Regions from separate parts of the Kitasatospora cineracea genome, predicted to be linked through region 2. Evidence: riboswitches for the same ligand, from Rfam matches in the RefSeq annotation. Region 2 holds a riboswitch; each other region holds the start of a gene.
What was found. A riboswitch is a leader RNA that binds a small molecule or an ion and turns the genes downstream of it on or off. The one in region 2 is predicted to bind cyclic di-AMP.
Positions count from the first base shown of each region.

Region 1: linked by a shared signal. The riboswitch ahead of EDD39_RS17210 (transglycosylase family protein) and the one ahead of EDD39_RS04685 (M23 family metallopeptidase) in region 2 are both predicted to bind cyclic di-AMP.
Region 3: linked by a shared signal. The riboswitch ahead of EDD39_RS28620 (glycoside hydrolase family 16 protein) and the one ahead of EDD39_RS04685 (M23 family metallopeptidase) in region 2 are both predicted to bind cyclic di-AMP.

Region 1 is NZ_RJVJ01000001.1:3,779,829-3,786,295, reverse strand. It holds gene EDD39_RS17215 (hypothetical protein) at 94-2,241, opposite strand; cyclic di-AMP (ydaO/yuaA leader) riboswitch at 2,684-2,853, shown strand; gene EDD39_RS17210 (transglycosylase family protein) at 2,838-4,166, shown strand; gene EDD39_RS17205 (hypothetical protein) at 4,276-4,476, shown strand; gene EDD39_RS17200 (AMP-dependent synthetase/ligase) at 4,598-6,467, shown strand, end outside.
Region 2 is NZ_RJVJ01000001.1:1,062,281-1,068,747, forward strand. It holds gene EDD39_RS04675 (helix-turn-helix domain-containing protein) at 1-684, opposite strand, end outside; gene EDD39_RS04680 (SDR family oxidoreductase) at 858-1,631, shown strand; gene EDD39_RS04685 (M23 family metallopeptidase) at 1,641-2,423, opposite strand; cyclic di-AMP (ydaO/yuaA leader) riboswitch at 2,434-2,598, opposite strand; gene EDD39_RS04690 (YiaA/YiaB family inner membrane protein) at 2,825-3,115, shown strand; gene EDD39_RS04695 (alpha/beta fold hydrolase) at 3,251-4,096, shown strand; gene EDD39_RS04700 (TetR-like C-terminal domain-containing protein) at 4,096-4,674, shown strand; gene EDD39_RS04705 (hypothetical protein) at 4,705-4,896, shown strand; gene EDD39_RS04710 (hypothetical protein) at 5,074-5,298, shown strand; gene EDD39_RS04715 (SpoIIE family protein phosphatase) at 5,423-6,467, shown strand, end outside.
Region 3 is NZ_RJVJ01000002.1:471,746-478,212, forward strand. It holds gene EDD39_RS28610 (SUKH-4 family immunity protein) at 1-280, opposite strand, end outside; gene EDD39_RS28615 (hypothetical protein) at 382-831, shown strand; gene EDD39_RS28620 (glycoside hydrolase family 16 protein) at 839-2,017, opposite strand; cyclic di-AMP (ydaO/yuaA leader) riboswitch at 2,031-2,159, opposite strand; gene EDD39_RS28625 (esterase/lipase family protein) at 2,545-3,798, opposite strand; gene EDD39_RS28630 (guanyl-specific ribonuclease) at 4,001-4,396, shown strand; gene EDD39_RS28635 (MoaF-related domain-containing protein) at 4,488-4,814, shown strand; gene EDD39_RS28640 (alpha/beta hydrolase) at 4,866-6,044, opposite strand; gene EDD39_RS28645 (SDR family NAD(P)-dependent oxidoreductase) at 6,226-6,467, opposite strand, start outside.

The sequences.
Region 1 (6,467 bases), 2.7 Mb from region 2:
CGACCGGTCCCGACGCGCCTCCCCCCGTGCCACGCCGACCGGTCCCGGCGCGCCTCCCCCCTGCCGCGCCGACCGGTCCCGTCCGGCTGCCGCTCAGCCGGTGGTGACGCGTCCCGTCCCGGGTGCGCGGTCGGTGAAGGCGAGCGCGGGCAGGGCGACCGGGCGCGGCGGGACGGGTGCCTCGGCCGGCGTGGTGGTGGCGTTCCACGGCGTGCCGGCGAGCCCCGGTCCGCCGCCCTTGCCGAGCGCGACGGTCTGCGTCTGCCCGGCCGGGCGGAACAGGATCCGGGTCGGGTCGGGCGCGTCCGGGTCGAGCCACAGTTCGCTGCCGGCCGGGCCGCCGAACGCGCAGTCCAGCACCGCGATGTCGTCGGGCTTGCCGTCGCCGGTGGCCCGGAACGCCACCCCGGCCTTGCGGTAGCCGGTCAGCCGGCTGCGGCTCAGGGTGACGGCCTCGCCGGCCAGTTGGTGCTTGAGGGTGGTCACCGCGTAGTCGGACTGCCCGGCGGCGTCGATCAGCAGCCCGTCGAAGACGGTGCCCTTGTCGCGGCCGAGCGCGTGCACGGCGATGCCGCCGGCGGCGTTCCCGTACAGCACCGAGGCGGTGTAGTCGAAGTCGTTCAGGTAGGCGCCGTGCTCGATGCCCCAGCCGCCGTTGTGGTACGCCGCGTACTGGGTGACGGTGTGGTGGTGCTCGGCGTTGAGCCAGACGAAGATGCCGTTCTGCAGGTTGTTGTGCGCCAGGCAGCGTTCGAAGGTCCAGACGCCCTCGCTGGTCTCCGGCCACTCGTAGCCGGACGCGCCGGTGGCGCCCTGCACGCCGACGGCCACGCAGTCCCGGGCCGAGGAGCCCGTCCCGGCGCCGAGGCTGAAGCCGGTGAGCCGGTAGGCGCGCGGGTTGGGCTCGAAGACGGTGCGGGAGGCGACGCAGCCGTCGTAGGCGATGTCGTCGGAGGGGCCCTGCGGGGTGCGGGTGTCGATCGGGCCGTCCCACCAGTACGCGTCCTCCCAGGTGTCGTGGGAGATGCAGCCGCGGAAGGTGATGCCGTGGCTGGCGTGCGGCACGAAGGCGTGGCTGCCGGTGTCGCGAACCACGACGCCCTCGACCACGGTGCCGCGCGAGGTGTCCAGCAGCATGTGGAAGTGCAGCCCGTACCGGCCGAGCACGGGTTCGGTGACGGGCTTGCCGTCCCAGCTGTCCTTGCCGGCGGCGCGCGGGCCGAGCCAGCGCAGGGCGGCGTGCCGGACGTCGGGCGGGCGGCTGGAGGTGAGGTGGACGTGTGCCCGGCCCTGCTCGGTGCCCTCGATCCGGACGTTGCGGCTGAGGTTGAGCACCTCGGCGCCGAAGGTCGCGCCGCCGCCGGTCGCCACCCGCGGGTGGGCGTGCCGCAGCGGGCCGGTCAGGGTGACGGTGGCGCCGTCGACCCGGGCGACCGTCACCAGGTCGTAGGCGGTGGAGAAGTCCGCGGTGTCGGGCGGCGCGGTCGGGGTGACGGCCAGTTCGTCGCCGGGCTGCCAGCCGTCGGGGGCGGCGGCCAGCTTCAGCGCGGTGTCGCCGGGCTCCAGGTCGGCTGCGGCCCGGACCCAGGCGGTGCGGGGCGCGCCGTCCAGTCGCAGGTAGCCCTGGCCGGTGACCCACAGGCCGGTGTCGCTGTCGACGACGGTCATCCCGCCGCCCGCGAACCGGTGTTCGTCGACCTGCGGGAAGCGCAGGGTGTGGGTGTGCGCGGCGTCGGGGGCCAGGGCCAGGACGCCGCGCACCTCGACGTTGCCCGCGCTGGCCAGGGTCAGCGTCCGGTCGGCGGCGAACACCAGCGAGCCGCCGGGCTCCACCAGCAGCGAGCCGACCTCGGCGTCGGCGTCCAGCACCACCCGGTCGGTGATCCGCACCGCGCTGCCGGGGCCCGGCGGTTTTCCGCCCCAGCCCTTGGCGTCGGACCACTTGCGGCCGCCGGCGTCCAGCACCGGGGGCCGGGTGGAGGGCTGCGGGCTGCCGGCGGCGGGTGGCGGGGCGCCGGTGCCGTGCGGGTGGCCGGCCGGGGTGGCGGTGCCGGTCTGCGCGGCGGCGGCGCCCGCCGGTTCGTCGGCCCCGGCCAGCGACTGCCGCAGGACCACTCCCCCGCCGAGCGCCGCCGCCGTCCCGGCCGCCAGCCAGGTCAGCATCCGGCGCCGCCCGACCGGCGGGCGCCGGTGCCGTGCCGGCGGCGGTTGCCGTTCCTCGTCCTGCCCGTGTTCCACCATGGCCGCCCTTCCAGGTTCCGCCGCCCTGAGCCGTCGGGGGCAGCATAGGCAGCGCGGGCGCCGGAAAGCGGCGGATTCGCTTTCGCTTCAGCATTCTGACGTACCGTCAGGAGGCACGGCGGGGTGCTTCGAGGCAGGGACAGAACGCCCATAAAGCGACAAATGACCCGCACACCGGGTGGACAAACGTGAATAATCCCGCATAGCTCAGCATAGGGCAGCAAAACGGGCACAAGATCACCTATCGCCTGACGTCCCGCCAGAATTCGCCGCCGCTCGCGGAGTTCGCCGAATATCCCTTGATCACCCATTCCGGCCGCTGTGATGCCGGTCACGGGCATTTGCGGATTCTCCTTAATTCCGCTTAATCTCCTGCCCACGTTCGTGGACACACGGACCCAGTTCGCCCGGAACGCCGAGTCCTGCCGCCGGGCGGGTCGGCTCATGCACAACGCACCACGGCAGGGGCGGGGGAACCAGGTAAGTCGCCCCGGGCGGTCGAAGGACCGCACGGGGCTAGGGGTGAAGCCGGGCGCACCACGCGGTGCGCGCGGCCGGGCAACTCCAGCCCGAATCCGACAGCTCACCTCGCAGGCGTGGGAGAGGAACGCTTCTTCATGCTGCCCATCAGCTCCAAGCGCGCCCGCCGCCTGATCGCCACCACCGGTGTCGTCGGCATCGGGCTGTCGATCCCCTGCCTGACCGGTGGCGTCGCCTCCGCGGCGACCGTCTCCACCTGGGACAAGGTCGCGCAGTGCGAGTCCAGCGGCAACTGGGCGATCAACACCGGCAACGGCTTCTACGGCGGTCTGCAGTTCACCGCCTCCACCTGGGCCGAGTTCGGCGGCACCGCGTACGCCTCGCGCGCCGACCTCGCCACCAAGGACCAGCAGATCTCGGTCGCCGAGAAGGTCCTGGCCTCGCAGGGCCCCGGCGCCTGGCCGGTGTGCTCGATCCAGGCCGGCCTGACCAAGGGCGGCGCCGCCCCCCAGGTCGACACCTCCGGCTCCGCCTCGTCCGCCACCGCCGCGCCGTCGCAGTCGCAGACCCAGGCGCCCGCCCAGTCGCAGTCGCAGTCCGGCAGCAAGGGCAAGTCCCAGAACGGCTGGTCGCAGAACGGCTGGTCGCAGGGCAAGTCGCAGTCCCAGCCGCAGGCCGAGCAGAGCGCCCCGGCCGCCACCGCCGACCAGTCGGCCGGCACCTACACCGTCGCGGCGGGCGACTGGCTGTCCACCATCGCGCAGAGCCAGCACGTGGACGGCGGCTGGCAGAAGCTGTACGACCTCAACCGCTCGGTGCTCACCGAGGGCCCGGACATGATCTACCCGGGTCAGCAGCTCTCGCTCGGCGGCGCCGCCACCGCGCAGCAGCAGTCCGCGCCGGCCGCCACCACCTCCTCCACCGGCACCCACCAGGGCTCGTCCTGGAAGGGCAACCGTTCCTCCGCCGCCAAGTCGTCGAGCACCCCGGCCAAGTCGTCCACCGCGACCACCGCCACCGCCTCGACCACGGCCGCCGCCACCGCCACCACGACGGCCGCCGAGGCGACCGCCACCAAGGCGACCGGCTCCAAGGCCGCGGCGATCGACTTCGCGCTGTCCAAGCTCGGCCAGGCGTACGTCTACGGCGGCACCGGCAACGGCGGCTGGGACTGCTCCGGCCTGACCCAGGCGGCGTTCCGACAGGCCGGCATCAGCCTGCCGCGCGTCGCCGCCGACCAGGCCGACTACTCGACCCGCGTCTCGCTGGACAGCCTGCAGCCGGGCGACCTGCTGTTCTGGTCCAGCAACGGCTCCAACTCGGGCGTCTACCACGTCGCCCTGTACGTCGGTGACGGCAAGTACGTCGAGGCCGCGAACCCGCGTTCCGGCGTCCGCACCGAGACCATCGCCAACTGGGCCCCCGACTTCGCGGGCCGCGTCTGATCACGGGCACGACCGCCGCTGCCCCCGGGGACCTGGTCGGCCCCGGGGGCAGCGGCCTATCCTCGGCCGGACGGGGCTCGACGAGACTCGACGACCGGGGAGCGGCACCATGGCGAAAGTGACGATCACGCTGGACGCGGACCTGGCCCTGGAGGTGATGATGCGCGTCGGCGCCACCAGCCCCCAGGACGCGGTGGAACTGGTCGTCCGCGACTACCTCTCCACCGACCGCCGCACCATCGCCCGCGCCGGCGGCACCCGTGACGGCGAGCGCTTCCTCCCCAAGCCCCCGCCCGTCGAAGAGGGCTGACGCCCCGCCGGGCCCGAAACCTCCACAACCTCCGCAACTGTCAAGTAACTTACTGTCTAGTAAGTTCACCGGCCAGTACCTAACCTGGGCGAACCCCCACCCCACCCAAGGGAGTTCGCTCATGGCACACCCCCTCGCCCGGGCCGCCCGCGCCACCCGCCCGCCCGTCGAGGTGCTGCGCACCGGTGGGCGGGTCGTCGAGGCCCGGTCCGCGTACCTGGTGCCGCCGCCCGCCGACGGGGTCCTGGGCGACCTGCCGTTCCGCAACGCGCAGGACGCGCCGGAGGCGGTGGTGGTGACGCGGCGCCGACCGGACGGCTCCTGGCGGGACGTGACGGCCCGTGAGTTCGCGGAGCAGGTCGCGGCGGTGGCCCGCGGCCTGGTCGCGGTCGGGGTCGGCCCCGGCGCGCGGATCGTGCTGATGTCGCGGACCGGGTACGAGTGGACGCTGCTGGACTTCGCCGCCTGGGCGGCCGGCGCCTGCGTGGTGCCGGTGTACCCGACGTCCGCGGTGGAGCAGGCGGAGTGGATCGTCCGGGACTCCGGCGCGGTGCTGGCGGTCGCGGAGGATGCCAGCACCGCCGAGGTGCTGACCGTGGCGATCGCCCGCACCGGCGGGACGGTGCCGCTGTGGCGGCTGGACGAGGACGCGGTCGGCGCCCTCGCCGAGCTGGGCCGCCCCGTTCCCGCCGAGGAGTTGGCGCGCCGCAGACGGGCCCAGGGCCCGGACGACGAGGCCACGCTGATCTACACCTCGGGCACCACCGGCCGCCCCAAGGGCTGCCTGCTCACCCACGCCAACTTCCTCACCGAGGCGGCGAACTGCCACGCCCTGCTGGAGCCGGTGTTCGAGGAGGCGACCGGCCGGGCGCCGTGCACCCTGCTGTTCCTGCCGCTGGCGCACGTGCTGGGCCGGATGATCCAGGTGACCTGCGTGTACGGGCGGGTCCGGATCGGCCACAGCCCGTCCCTGAAACCGGCCGACCTGCGGCCGGACCTGGCCTCCTTCGGCGCGACCTTCCTGGTCGGCGTGCCCTACCTGTTCGAGAAGATCCACCAGTTGGGCCGGGCCGAGGCGCAGGCCAAGGGCGCGGTGAAGGTGTTCGACCGGGCGGCCGCGGTGGCGGTGCGCTACGCCCGGGCCGAGCTGGCCGCGGCGGACGGCGGCCGCCCGGCGCCGCTCTCGCTGCGGCTGGCGCACGGCCTGTACGACGCGCTGGTGTACCGGCGGGTGCGGGCCGCGATGGGCGGCCGGGTGCGGTACGCGATCAGCGGCGGCTCCTCGATCGACCCGGAGCTGCTGCTGTTCTTCGCCGGCGCGGGCGTGCTGGTGCACGAGGGCTACGGGCTGACCGAGAGCAGCGGCCCGTCCACGGTGAACCCGCCGCTGCGGCCGCGGCCCGGCACGGTCGGGCAGCCGGTGCCGGGCAGCGCGGTGCGGATCGCCGAGGACGGCGAGGTCCTGCTGTCCGGCGGTCAGCTCTTCGACGGCTACTACGAGTTGGGGGCGCCGCGGCCCCGGCGGCCGCACTGGTTCGCCACCGGCGACCTGGGGCGGCTGGACGAGGACGGCTACCTGACGATCACCGGCCGCAAGAAGGAGATCCTGGTGACCTCCGGCGGCAAGAACGTCTCCCCCGGCCCGCTGGAGGACCGGCTGCGCGGCCACCCCCTGGTCGGCCAGGCCCTGGTGGTCGGCAACGGCCGCCCGTACGTGGGCGCGCTGCTCACCCTGGACCCGGAGGCGGTGGAGCGCTTCCTCGCGCTGGACCCGCCGACCCCGCCGCACGCGCCCGACGGCGTGGACCTCTCCAGCGCCGTCCCGGTGCACCCGGCGGTGCTGGCGGCGCTCGCCGAGGCGGTGCGGGGCGTCAACGCGACGGTCTCGCGCGCCGAGTCGATCCGCCGGGCCCGGGTGGTGGCGGGCGAGTTCACCGAGGAGCGCGGCCTGCTGACGCCCTCGCTGAAGGTCCGCCGACAGGCCGTCAGCA
Region 2 (6,467 bases):
CTTGGCGCCGTGGGTGCGGCGGAGCACCCGGTGGTCGTTCCACCAGGCGGTGAACTCCGGGCAGCGCAGGGTGAGTTCGCCGATCAGCTCGGCGAGCCTGCGGTCGTCGGGGCGGCGGCCGGCCTCCAGCCGGAGCATGGCCACGGTCTCGGCGGCGATCGTCGCCCAGTCGCCGACCCGTTCGCGGGCCTGCGGGTCGAGCAGGTAGTAGCGGGCCATGTTCCGGCGGGTGGCCGGGAGCGCGTCGAAGTCGACGAGGACCTCCCGGGCGAGGCGGTTGGCGGCCAGGACGTCGGTGCGCCGGCCGAGGACGAACGCCGGGACGTGCGCCAGGGTCTCCAGCATCAGGTGCAGCCCCGGCCTGACCCGTTGCGGCCGTTCCGGGGCGCGGCGGGCCGCGTGCTCGGCGGGGAGCAGCAGGTCGGCCAGGTGCTCGCGCTCCGAGGGGTCGAGCCGCAGGGCGCGGGCCAGCGCCTGGACCACTTCGGTGGACGGGCGCCCGGCCCGGCCCTGTTCGAGGCGCGTGTAGTACTCGGTGCTGACGCCGGCCAGCCGGGCCACCTCGTCGCGGCGCAGACCGGGCACCCGCCGCACCCGGCCGTCCGCGGGCAGCCCGGCCGGTCCCGGGGCGATCGCGGCGCGCCGGGTGCGGAGGAAGTCGGCGATTTCCCTGCTGCGTTCCATGGACCAAGTGTGCGGGCTGCGGGGGCGCCCCGGCGGGCCGTGGGTGGCCCTGGCGGTACCAGTCGGCGCAGGGTCCGCCCGGGGCCGTCCGCGGGGCCGCCGGGCTGGTGTGCTGGAACAGCGGCCGGAGCCTCCGGTGCCGCAACTCCCGTGTCCTGCAAGGAAGGTCCACCATGTCCACGTTCACCTCCCTGCCCCTCGCCGGCCGCACCGCCGTGGTCACCGGCGCCTCCAGCGGCATCGGCGAGGCCACCGCCGAGGAGCTCGCCGGGCTCGGTGCCCGGGTCGTCGTGCTGGCCCGCCGCGCCGAGCGGCTGGCCGCGCTGGCCGACCGGATCGAGCGGGCCGGCGGAACCGCGCTGGCGATCGCCGCGGACGTCACCGACCGGGCCGCGGTGCGGGCGGCCGCCGACCGGGTCGCCGCCGAACTGGGCGGCGCGGACCTGCTGTTCAACAACGCCGGGGTGATGCTCCCGGCGCCGGTCGAGGAGGTGGCCGTGGACCAGTGGCAGCGGCAGATCGACCTCAACGTCTCCGGGCTGATGAACGTCATCGGCGCGTTCACCCCGCAGCTGGTCGCGGCCGCGGCCGAGCGCGGCGTCGCCGACCTGGTCAACACCTCGTCGATCGCGGCGCAGAACATCTTCCCGACCTTCGCCGTCTACTCCGCGACCAAGGCCTACGTCACCCACCTCTCGCGCCACCTGCGGGCCGAGCTGGGCGCGAAGCACGTCCGGGTCTCGACGATCGAGCCCGGCATCGTCGGGACGGAGCTCCAGGACCACGTCACCGACCGGGGCGCGCTCGACTGGCTGGCCGGTTCCAGGGAGACGGTGGAGTGGCTCGTTCCCGGCGACATCGCCAGGACGGTCGGGTTCCTGGCCGCCCTGCCGCCGCGCGTCAACCTCCAGCAGGTCACCGTCATGCCGACCGGCCAGGCGAGCTGAGGACGGGCCCTACGGCTGGAGGCCGAGCTGCCGGAGCCAGGGCAGCGGGTCGACGGGGGCGGCGCCGCCGGGGCGGACCTCGAGGTGCAGGTGCGGGCCGGTGACGTTGCCGGTGGCGCCGACCGCGCCGAGGACGGTGCCGGGGGCGACCGGGCCGGAGGCGGTGGCGATCCGGGAGAGGTGGCAGTACCAGAGCTCGGTGCCGTCGGGGAGGGTCTGGATGACCCGGTAGCCGTAGGCGCCGGACCAGCCGGCCGAGGTGACGGTGCCGCCGGTGACGGCGGTGACGGGGGTGCCGGTGCGGGCGGCGAAGTCCAGGCCGGTGTGCAGGTGGGCCCAGTGCTCCCCGGCCTGGGCGAACGGCGCGGCCAGCTGGTACCCGGCCACCGGCAGGGCGGGCGCGGACCGGTCGGACCCGGCCTCGGCCTGCCGCTCGGCGCGCTTGGCCTGGGCCTCCTGCGCGGCGGCGACCCGGGCCGACTCCTCGGCGGCGGTGCGCTGCCCGTCGGCCTGCTGCAGGATGCGGGCGGCCAGGGCGAGGCCGGGGTCGGCGGCGAGCAGGCCGTCGGAGGCTTCGTCGGCGGCGGTGACGGGGGCCGGGGCCGGCGTGGCGGCGGCCTGGGCGGGGGCGGCGGCGAGGCCGGTGGCGCCGAGGGCGGCGGTCATCGCGGTGACGCCCAGCAGGGGCGCGCCGGTCCGGGTCTGACGGGGCAGCCGGTGCCGGACGGCCTCGGTCCCGACCGGGTGGTCGAGGAGCTGGGTGCCGGTGCTCTCGGTGTGGGTCGACGCCACGGGGGCGCGCTCCTTCCTTCCCTGCCGCCGACCGGGTTAGCTGACGGGTTCGGAGGTGGAAGGTCTCCTACGGTCGGGCCCAGGGCCGTTCCGATTCACCCCGGTGGAACGTGGTTCCCCGGCTCCTGGACCGGCCCCGGGGGGCAGGTCCGGATGGATTAGGCGTGGCGCACGGTGCCGCATGGTTACGGCGTTGCCGACCGCGCTGCGTTATCAAACGTTAATCCTATGGACCCCATGATTCCAAGCGCCCACCGAGGTGCAGTGAAACTTTCCTGACGCCCTATGGGCGATTTGTGACGGTTCGCCAAGGTACCCGGTTTCGGACATGACGGACCGTGACGGGGCGGTTGAGTATCCGTACTCACGACCCCCTCCCGCCCCGGCGGGACCCTGGGCGCATGACCGCATCCGTGCCGCACCGCACCACCTCCGCCTACTACCTGCAGGCCGTCGCCTCCTTCGGGTTCGCCACCGCCGCGCTCGCCCTCGGGATCGCGTACCTCCCGGTCAGCGCCTGGATGCGCGCCTTCCTCGGGGTCGGGCTGCTCTACGTGATCACCTCCGCGTTCACGCTGGCCAAGGTGGTCCGCGACCGCCAGGACGAGGGCGCGATCACCAGCCGGGTCGACCAGGCCCGGCTGGAGAAGCTGCTCGCCGAGCACGACCCGTTCAAGGTGGACGGGATCTGAGGGCGGGAGGCGGTGGCGGGAACCGGAGCCGGGCCGGGGGTTGACAGCTAAGGCTATTAGCCTTAGCTTTATGGCTATCGGCAGCAGCCGGGCCTGGAGAGCCCGGAGCGCCGGACGCCCGCCAGGAGGCCCGCGATGAACAGCACCCTCGGCACCACCACCCGGTACCTCGACGTCACCGGCGGCCGGATCGCCTACGACGACGCCCCCGGCTCCGGCGTCCCGGTCGTCCTGCTGCCCGGCATGCTCGACAAGCGCGCCGTCTACCGCCACCTCGCCCCGCTGCTGAGCGCCGCCGGGCACCGGGTGGTCACCATGGACCTGCGCGGCATGGGCGAGTCCTCGACCGGCTTCACCGACCACACCCCGGCCGCGATCGCCGAGGACCTGGCGGCCCTGCTGGCCCACCTGGACCTGCGCGGCACCGTCCTGGTCGGCAGCTCCTACACCGGCGCCACCGTGGTCCGGGCCGCCGCGCTCGCCCCCGAGCGCACCGGCGGCGTGGTGCTGATCGACGCGTTCATCGAGAACCTGCCGCTGAACGGCTTCCAGAAGGCGCTGTTCGGCCTGGCCGCCCCGCTGGTCACCGCGTTCCCCGGCCTGTGGGGCACGATGCAGAAGTTCTACTACCCGGCCACCAGCCGCCCCGCCGACTTCGAGGACTACCGGGCCGGGCTGGCCGCGATGCTCCGCGAGCCCGCCCGCAAGGCGGCGCTGCGCGGCTACCTGAAGGGCGACTCGGCGCCGGTCGGCTGGTGCGCGGCCGTCGACGTGCCCGCCCTGGTGCTGATGGGCGACAAGGACCCGGACTTCCCGAAGCCGGAGCTGGTCGCCGACCGGCAGGCCGCCGCGCTGCGCGGCCGCAAGGTGATGATCGAGGGCGCCGGCCACTACCCGATGGCCGGTCACCCGCAGGCCGTCGCCGACGCCCTGCTGCCCTTCCTGGCCGAGCCGGCCGGCACCGGCGGGAGCGCCCGCTGATGCCCCGCGCCGGACTCTCCACCGCCGCCGTGGTGGACCACGCCCTCGAACTGGTCGACGAGCGCGGCGCCGAGGCGCTCACCCTGGCCGCGGTCGCCGCCAGGGCGGGCGTCGCCACCCCCTCGCTGTACAAGCACGTGGCGGGCGGCCTGCCCGAACTGCGCCGCCTGGTCGCCGTCCGCACCACCGGGGAGCTGGCCGACCACCTGGCCGCCGCCGTCCTCGGCCACTCCCGGGACGGGGCGGTGCGCGCCCTGCTCGCCGCGTACGCCGGGTACGCGCTGAGCCACCCCCTCCGGTACGCGGCGCTGCCGCAGGTGCCGGACCCGGACCCGGAGCTGGCCGCGGCCGCCGAGCGGATGGTGGGGGTGCTGTTCGCGGTGCTGCGCGGCTACGACCTGGAGGGCTCGGAGGCGGTGCACGCGGTGCGGACACTGCGCGCCGCGGCCCACGGGTACGCCTCGTTGACCACGGCGGGGGCGTTCCAGCTCGCCGAGGGGACGGACGTCACGCTGGAGCGGCTGACCGGGGTGCTGGTCGAGGGCCTGGCCAACTGGCCCGGTGCGGAAGGCGCGTGACCTCCGGGGCGCTGCCGCGTTCTCCACGGTATGAAGAAGCGCAGCCTGCTCGCCTTTGCCTCGCTCGCCGTCGGGGTGGTCGCCTCCCTCGCCGCCCCCAGCGCGCACGCCGCGCCGGAGCACCGCACCGGTCCCGGCCCGCTGAAGGACGCCGTCTCCGCCCCGGACCTGCCGGTGGAGCAGGACTCCGCGCGGGCCGCCGCGGAGCAGACCGGGCCCTGAGCCCGCGGGGGCGCCGACCAGGGTGGGAACGCGCCGGTGGCGCGCCGTCCACACCTTTTCGCAACCTGTCCCCCACCATTCCGACACCGCCGGTGCGTAACACTGTCCTTCGGTCGGGAAGTCATACCGCGTGGAGACCTTCCACGGGTGTGGCCGACAAGCACGGAGGATCAGGACATGCCGCAGGCGACTCAGCACATCGAGCCCGGCACGGGGCTGATCCCCGCTCCCCGGACGGCGCCGGACGGCGCTCCGGGCACCGCGCGGACGGCGGCCGCCCCGCCGCGGGAGGGCTGGGGCGGCGCGCTGCGGCGCGGGATCGCGGTGGCCCGCGGGCTGCGCTCGCTGCGGCCGGTCGCCGCGGGCCCGCAGCGCGGGTACGGCGAGGTCGACGGACAGTGAGGCCCCCGGGCGGGGTGCCGGAAATGCCCGTGTTGCCCGACGTGTCGTGAAAGCGGCCGGTTGCCCGGTGCGTCCATAAGATGGTCAGCACTGGCACGTCGACCGGAAGGGCCGGGCGCCTCCCATGGACCAGGACCGGAGCTCCCCGCGCCGCGCCAGCCGTTCCGAGCTGCGGTGCGTGCGGGCGCTGCTGCGGGCGTCGAGCGCGGCGGAGCTGCTGGCGGCGCTGCTGGCCGAGGGCCCGGCCTGGATCACCGGCGAGGGTTCGGCGCTGTACCTGCTGGACGGCGGGATGCTGCGGCTGACCGCCTCGCACGAGCTGCCCGAGTGGGCGCACCGCAAGTACGGGGTGGTCGATCCGGAGAGCGGGCTGCCCGCGGCGCTGGCGCTGCAGCGGCGGGAGCCGGTGCTGCTGAGCCCGCAGCAGACCAGCGCGGACTACCCGAACACGGCGGCGGGCCTGGGCACCGGCCTGGTCGCGCTGGCGGTGCTGCCGCTGGTGGTGGACGGGGACCCGGTGGGTTCGCTGGCGCTCGCGCTGGCCCACCGCGGGGCCGTCCCGCAGCGGGACGTGGAGCTGCTGGAGACCTTCGCCGACGTGGCCGCGCACCGGCTCGCGCACCTGCTGGACCACGTGCACGCGGCCGACCCGGCCTCGGACGGGCCGCGCACCGAACTTCCTTCCCCGGACAGCGAGTTGCTGTCGCTGGCGGTGCGCTCGGCGGGGGTCGGGGCGTTCGAGCGGGACCTGGTCACCGGCGAGACGCTGTGGGACGCGCAGGCGTACCGGCTGGTGGGCCTGCCGCCGCCGGGCGCGACCGGGCGGGCGCCGGACCTGGCGGACGTGGTGCACCCGGAGGACCTGCCGGACGTGCAGGCCGCGCTGGTGGACGCGCTGGCGGTCGGCGGCCCGTACCGGATCTCGTACCGGGTGGTGCGGCCGGACGGGACGGTCCGGCAGGTGGACGAGGCCGGCGAGGTGATGCTGGACGTGCACCAGCGGCCGGTGCGGACGGCGGGGCTGCTGACCGGGCGGGAGTGGCGGCCGGGCCCGGCGGGCGGCCTCGCGGCGGCCGCGGCGGCGGGGGCCCGCTCGACCCTGCTGCTGGCGCTGACCAGGTCGCTGTCCCGGGCGGTGACGGTGCGCGAGGTGACCGCGGCGCTGACCG
Region 3 (6,467 bases), on a different contig from region 2:
GGGCCATCCGCCCCCGGGCCGCGTCCCGGTACTCGGCCAGCAGCGCCTCGTACACCGGCCCCCGGTAGTGCTCCCCCAGCCCGGTCAGCACCCGCAGCCCCTCCCGCAGGTTCTCCTCCAGCGCGTCGGCGAACTCCCCCACGTACCGCCCGAAGCGCCGTACCGCCCCGTCGTTCGACGGCTCCCACCCCACCCCGGCGCCGTCGAGGAACGCCCTTGCCGCACCCGGCAGTTCGGCCGTCCACACCGCTGCCCCGCCCGCATCCCCCGCAGTTCCCATGCGCCCCACGCTACCCGCCGCCCGGCGTGGTCCGACGGGGCGGTCCGGGTGCCGCGGCTACGCTGGGTGCACGACTGACCGCGCTCCGCCGGAGGCCCCCCGTGCACCGTCTCCCCGCCCTGCTGGCCGCGCCCCTGCTCGCCCTGGGGGCGCTGGGCGCGGCCGCCGCCCCCTCGGACTCGGACCTGCGGGTGGTGCGGCTGGATCCGGACCCGGTGGCGCCGGGCGGGGTGACGACGGTGCACGCCTTCGTCGCCAACGGCGGTCCGCAGACGACGGGTTCGCCGTTCACGGTGGTGGTGGAGCTGCCGCCGGGCTTCGCCCCGGAGGGGCCGTACTTCCCGTCCTCGTGCACGGCCGCCGGGCGGACCGTCAGCTGCGTGTTCCCGGCGGGCCTGCCGCCGCTGCGGTCGGCGACGGCGCTGGTGCCGGTGCGGGCGGACGCGCAGCTGCCCCACGGCCTGCGGACCGTGGGGCAGCTGCGGGTGGTGAGCGCGGACGACCGCGTCCCGGCGAACGACCGGACGGCGTTCGCGCTCACCGTCTCGTGAGGGACCGTCAGCGGTAGACCCGCAGGTAGTCGGCGCTGAACGAGACCGGCGCGCTGCCGCTCGCCGCCGGGTGGTACTGGCCGGCGCTGAGCGACAGGTTGAGGATCGGGTAGGCCGACCAGTTCGCGCCGACGCCGGTGCCGTCGGAGAACACCTTCGCCCCGTTGACGTACCAGTCGACCGAGTCGGCGCCGTAGTAGGTGCCGACGGTGACCCAGCGGTCGGGGGCGATCGCGTTGGCGTCGGTGTGGTACTTCAGGCCGGAGCGGATCCGGTTGGAGAGTTCGAGCAGGTTCGGGTTGTCCGGGTGGTACTCGAAGCTGTCGATCTCGTTGTTGCCGTCCTTCCAGGTCCACAGCGCGGGCCAGGCGCCGGTGCCGGCGGGCAGCTTCACCCGGGCCTCGATGTAGTCGCCGGTGCGGACCTGGAAGCCGTCCTTGCTGTACTCGGTGGTGAGCAGGCCGGTGTCCCAGGCCTGCTTGCCGTTCTCCAGGGTGTGCGCGGAGGGGGTGGCGGTGAAGGTGGCGACGCCGCCGGAGACGGTGACGGCGGACGGGGCCAGCCAGTCCAGCTTGTTGTCGTCGGGGTTGTGGCTGCCGTAGCGGTAGGCGCTGCTGCGGTCGCCGGTCCACTTGCTGCCCCAGGCGATCGGCCCGGAGAACTCCTCCGACCAGGTCAGCGACTTGCCGGGGACGGGCGCCTGGCCCGGGGCCGGGTCCGGCGCCGTCGGCGTGGTGGGCGTGGTCGGGGCCGTCGGCGCGGTCGGCGCGGTGGTGGCGCCGGCGACGGTGAGGGTGCGCGAGGGCAGGTTGTGCCAGCCGCCCGCGGTGTCCTGCCAGAACCCGAACTGGGTGTAGGTGCCGGCCGGCAGGGTGCGCGCGCCGGTGGTGACGGTGACGCCGCCGGAGCAGATCCGGACGTTGCTCGCGCTGCCGGGGAAGTCGAGGTTGGCGCCGGCCGCGTCGCGGATGCCGACGCCGACGGTCTTCGCGGTGAAGCAGCGGTTCGCGTGCAGGGTCAGCGAGGCGGTGCTCGCGCTGCCGGCGGTCATCCCGGCCGGGGCGAGCCGGTCCTGGACGACGGTGGTGGCGGTGGCGGCGCCGGCGGGTCCGGCGGCCAGCGGCACGCCGACCAGCGCGGCGGCGCCGGCCAGCACGCCGAGGCGGGCGGGGGTGGCAAGGGGCATGGGTCGCATGGGACGGGTTCCTCCGCGACGCCTGCGAGGTGAGCTGTCGGGTTCGGGCGCCGAGGCCGCCCGGCCGCGCGCAGGCGCGGCTTCACCCCGAGGCCCTGTCCGGTCGATCTTGTCGGATCGGCGCGCGACGTCGGGCGCCCGGCTGGGAGTGCCGGCCCGACGCCCTCGTACTGGATGTACTCGGGTGTTGGGCCGGTGCTTCCAGCCGAAGGGGGCACCTCCCAGCCCCCCTTGGGGCTGGGGGAGATCCGGCGTCGCGCGCCCGGCAAGATCGGCCGGACAGGGCCGAACCGCACCCGGGCCCGCCGGGCAGGGGCGGGGGAAGGCGCGGCGTACTGCCGTGGGTCCCCCGCTCCCGCCCGTGGTCTGTTGCTGTGGGACGACGCCGTCGGTCGGGCGGGATTCGGCGTCCCGTCGGCGGGTGCGTCCGGTCCTGGACGCACCCGCAGGCTAGGCAGATTGTCGCTTTGTCTCCAAGGGTCCGGGGCCCGCTGAGAGCACTCTCACATCGCGGTCCGTCATCCCAGCCAGGCGCTGACCTGGGCGGTCGCGGCGGGGGCCCAGGCGAGTTCCAGGTGGTTGAGGCCGCCGAGCAGCGCGGTGCCGCCGACCGTCGGGACGCCGGTGGTGTCCAGCGCGCTGGCGGTGAGCACCAGGCCGTCGCTGGGGCCGCGGGTCTCGTTCAGGATGCCGGGGATGTCCGCCGAGCCGCCCGCCAGCAGGTAGCCGGGCACGGCGGCCGGCACGCCGGCCCGCTGGAGCGGTGCGATCAGCGAGCCGGCGTCGATGGCGGCCTGGATGCCCTGCCCGGAGGTGTAGTAGCCCTGGCCGCCGTAGTACGTGGTCCACCAGTCCTGCATGGCGGTGTCGAGGCCGTAGCGGCCGTCCCAGCGGGCGAGCAGTTGGCGCTGGCCGGGGAAGCAGTCGTAGCCGCCGGTGGGCAGGACGCCCAGGCAGGGCTGGGCGGTGTAGGTGCCGTAGCAGGTCATGTACAGGTGCGGGGAGGGCGCGTTGGCGGTGCCGCCGCAGGCGGGCCAGGTGGCGAGGGAGAACGCCCAGCCGTGGGCGTAGCTGTAGTCGAGGCCGCCGTTGGGGCCGCCGAGGGTGACCAGCCGGCGGACGTCGCCCGCGTAGGCCCGGCCCCAGGACGGCTTGACCGAGGAGACGTAGGCGCGGGCCGCGACCTCGCCCTTGCTCCAGGCGACCAGGTCGACCTGGGCGGCGCCGGTGCGGGCCCGGACCAGGGCGAGCGCGTCGCCGACCGCCTGAGCCTGCTGCAGGTTGTCGCCCTGCTTGTGCGCGAAGCCGATGGCGAACACCCGGTGCCCGGCGGCGGCGAGCGCCTGCGCCATGCCGGTGGCGGGGCAGTTCGGCGCGCCGCAGCCGCCGCTCTCGCCGGGGTTCGCCCAGGCCCGGTCGGCGTTGTCGTTGGCGCCGTGCACCAGCAGCACCGGCGTGCCGGGGGCGGTGTCCCAGCCCTGGGCGCTGTACAGCAGGAAGCGCCCGGAGTAGGGGCGGGCGGCGCCGAAGTAGGTGACCCGGGCGCCGTCCTGGTCGCCGCGCCCGTCGGCGGGGTACTGCTCCTGCCGGAAGCCGGTGGTGGTGTCGAGGTAGCGCTCGACCTGGGCCCAGCCGTTGCCGGGGGCGGGGAACGCGGCCTCCCGGGTCAGGTAGCCGGGCGCGGCGGTGGCGGCGTGCGCGGGTGCGGGGCCGAGCGCGAGCAGCGCCGCGGCCAGCAGTGCGGCGGACAGGGACCTGAGCGGGTGGCGCACCGGGCCTCCTCGGACGGGGGTGACGGGGGGTCAGGTCACGGTAGGGGCGGTGGCGTCCGGGCCCCATGTGTCAGGACCACACCCCGCGGACGCCGCTGGTGGCGGTCCGGCACGCGGCGGCGGGGTGGTGCGGCGGTGGCCCGGGGATGAAGTGTTCGCGCCAAGGGTTCCGCCGGACCCGACGGGGCGTCACACTGCTGGCATGCGAATGACTCTACGCGCGTTGAAGATCCGTGCCGTCTCGGTCGCCGCCCTCGGCCTGCTGACCCTCGCCCCGACCGCCGTGGCCGCCGGCCAGGCGCACGCCGCCGTCAGCGGGAACATCTGCTACACGGCGCTGCCCAGCCAGGGCCGCGACACCATCCGCCTGATCGACGCGGGCGGGCCGTTCCCGTACTCGCAGGACGGCGTGGTGTTCCAGAACCGCGAGGGCGTCCTGCCCGCGCAGTCCACCGGCTACTACCACGAGTACACCGTGATCACCCCGGGCAGCCCGACCCGCGGCACCCGGCGGATCATCACCGGCAAGCTCCACCACGAGGACTACTACACGGCCGACCACTACGTGTCGTTCCGCCGCGTCGACTTCGGCTGCTGACCGGAGCCCCGGTCCGATAGGTTGGGCGGGTGCGGCCGGCCCGGTCGCGCCCGCCCGCCGATCCGACCCGCCCGAAGGACCGAGGACCTCCATGAACGCCCCCCTGCCGGGCTTCGCCGGCCGCACCTACCTCTTCGAGGTCGACAACGGCGCCTCCTTCCGCAACTCCTACTCCGCGGACGGCACCCGGCTGCGCTGGGAGGGCCTCGGCGAGTCGGCCGGCCAGTACGAGGACGTCCCGCTGCACGTCGCGGCCGTCGCCCCCGGCGTCTGGTTCGTCTCCTGGACGGAGCGCAGCGGCATCACCGTCAGCCACGTCATGGACCTCACCGCCCTGACCGTGAAGGTCTTCTGGACCTGGGAGGGCGAGACCGGCCGGGTCGGCGAGCTGCACACCGGCACCCTCACCCCGGCCTGACCCTCACCCGGCCCCGGCCCTCCCCCGGGCCCGACCCTCCCCCCCCGGCGCTCAGGCTTTCAGCCGCTGCGACAGGAACCGGAACCCGGCCGGCAGCAGCTTGATCCAGGTCGTGTAGTTGTGCCCGCCCTCGGGGACGGAGGCCACCGCGGTGGCCAGCGGCGGCTTCGCGGCGGCGGTGAACGCGTCGGCCTCGGCGCGGAAGTCGCCGTCGCCCTTCTCGGCGCCGCTGAGCATGACCCCGGTGGCGGGCATCGGCAGGTTGCGCAGCCGCCACAGCAGGTCGGCCTCGTCGCGGCGCTGCCCGCTGCCCTTGAACAGGTCGCCGGTGGTGACGTCCTCGGCGGCCTTCAGGTAGCCGGAGATGGAGACGCCGCCCGCGAACACCTCGGGGTGGCGCATGGCGAGCTTGGCGGCGCAGTAGCCGCCGGTGGAGTTGCCCATCACGCCCCAGCCGCCGGGGCCGTCGGAGGTCCGGTAGGTGGCGCCGATCGCGCGCGGGACGTCCGCGGCGAAGTAGGTCTCGGCCTGCGTCCCGCCGGGGACGTCCTCGCACTCGGGGTCGGCGGGCATCGCGGGCGAGGGGCGCATCAGCACCAGGACGGTGGGCTGCATCCGGCCCGCCCGGATCTCGTCGAGGGCGACGCCCGGGTAGTTGAAGCGGGTGATCAGGGCCTTGGCGTCGCCGGGGAAGCCGGTCATGGCGATGACCGCGGGGAACTTGCGCCGCTCGTTGCCGGGCTGGAAGTACTGCGGCGGCAGGTAGACGTACCCGTCGGTGCTCAGGCCGGTGCGGGCGCCGGGGATCCGCACCGCGCGGATCGCGCCGACCCGCTCCGGGTCGCGCGGGCCGCCGGTGTTGACCGGTTCGCTGCCGGTCTCCTGGGCGGGCAGCACCGGGAGGTCCGGCGGGTCCGGCTGCCGGGAGGGCGCGGCGGACGGGGCCGGGGCGGCCTGGGCGGCGGGTGCGGCGGCCCGCACGGCGACCGGGGCGTCCGGTCCGGTGCCCAGCAGGTCGTTCCAACTGCTGTAGAACGAGAAGTAGTTGTTGGCCAGCAGGCCGATCACGGCGAGCAGCGCGAGCTGGCTGCCGAGCAGCATGCCGATCCGTCCGAGCACCGCCCGCCAGTGCCGCCGGGCGAGGGCGGGCCACCACCAGACGGTCGCCCCCAGCGCCGCCACCGCGACCTCGATCGTGAACAGCAGCAGTGTCGTGCTGGTCAGCCCCATGCCCCGTGCTCCCCGTGCCTTCCGCTCGCGGTGTTCCCCGCGCGGCGCGGCCGGGCCGGTGGGCGGGGTGGCGCGCGCGGGGGTGCGGCAAGCAGTATGCCCGCCGCCGGGGTGACGCCCGCACCCGCTCCCGCGGTTCCCCCGCTCCGGGCCGGGCGGTCCGGGGCGGGGGCGGGGGGCGTCAGGCGTGGGTGCCGCCGTCGATCCGGACCTCGGTGCCGGTGACGAACGCGCCGTCGTCGGAGGCCAGCATGGCGATCACGCCGGCCACCGTCTCGGGGCCCGCGAAGCCCTGGCCGATCGCGGGCTGCAGCTTGGCGAACCACGCCATGTCGGCGTCCGCGGGCAGGCCCGGGTCGGCGGTCATGCCGGAGGCGATCGAGCCGGGCGCGACGCTGACGGCGCGCAGGCCCTGCTTGGCGT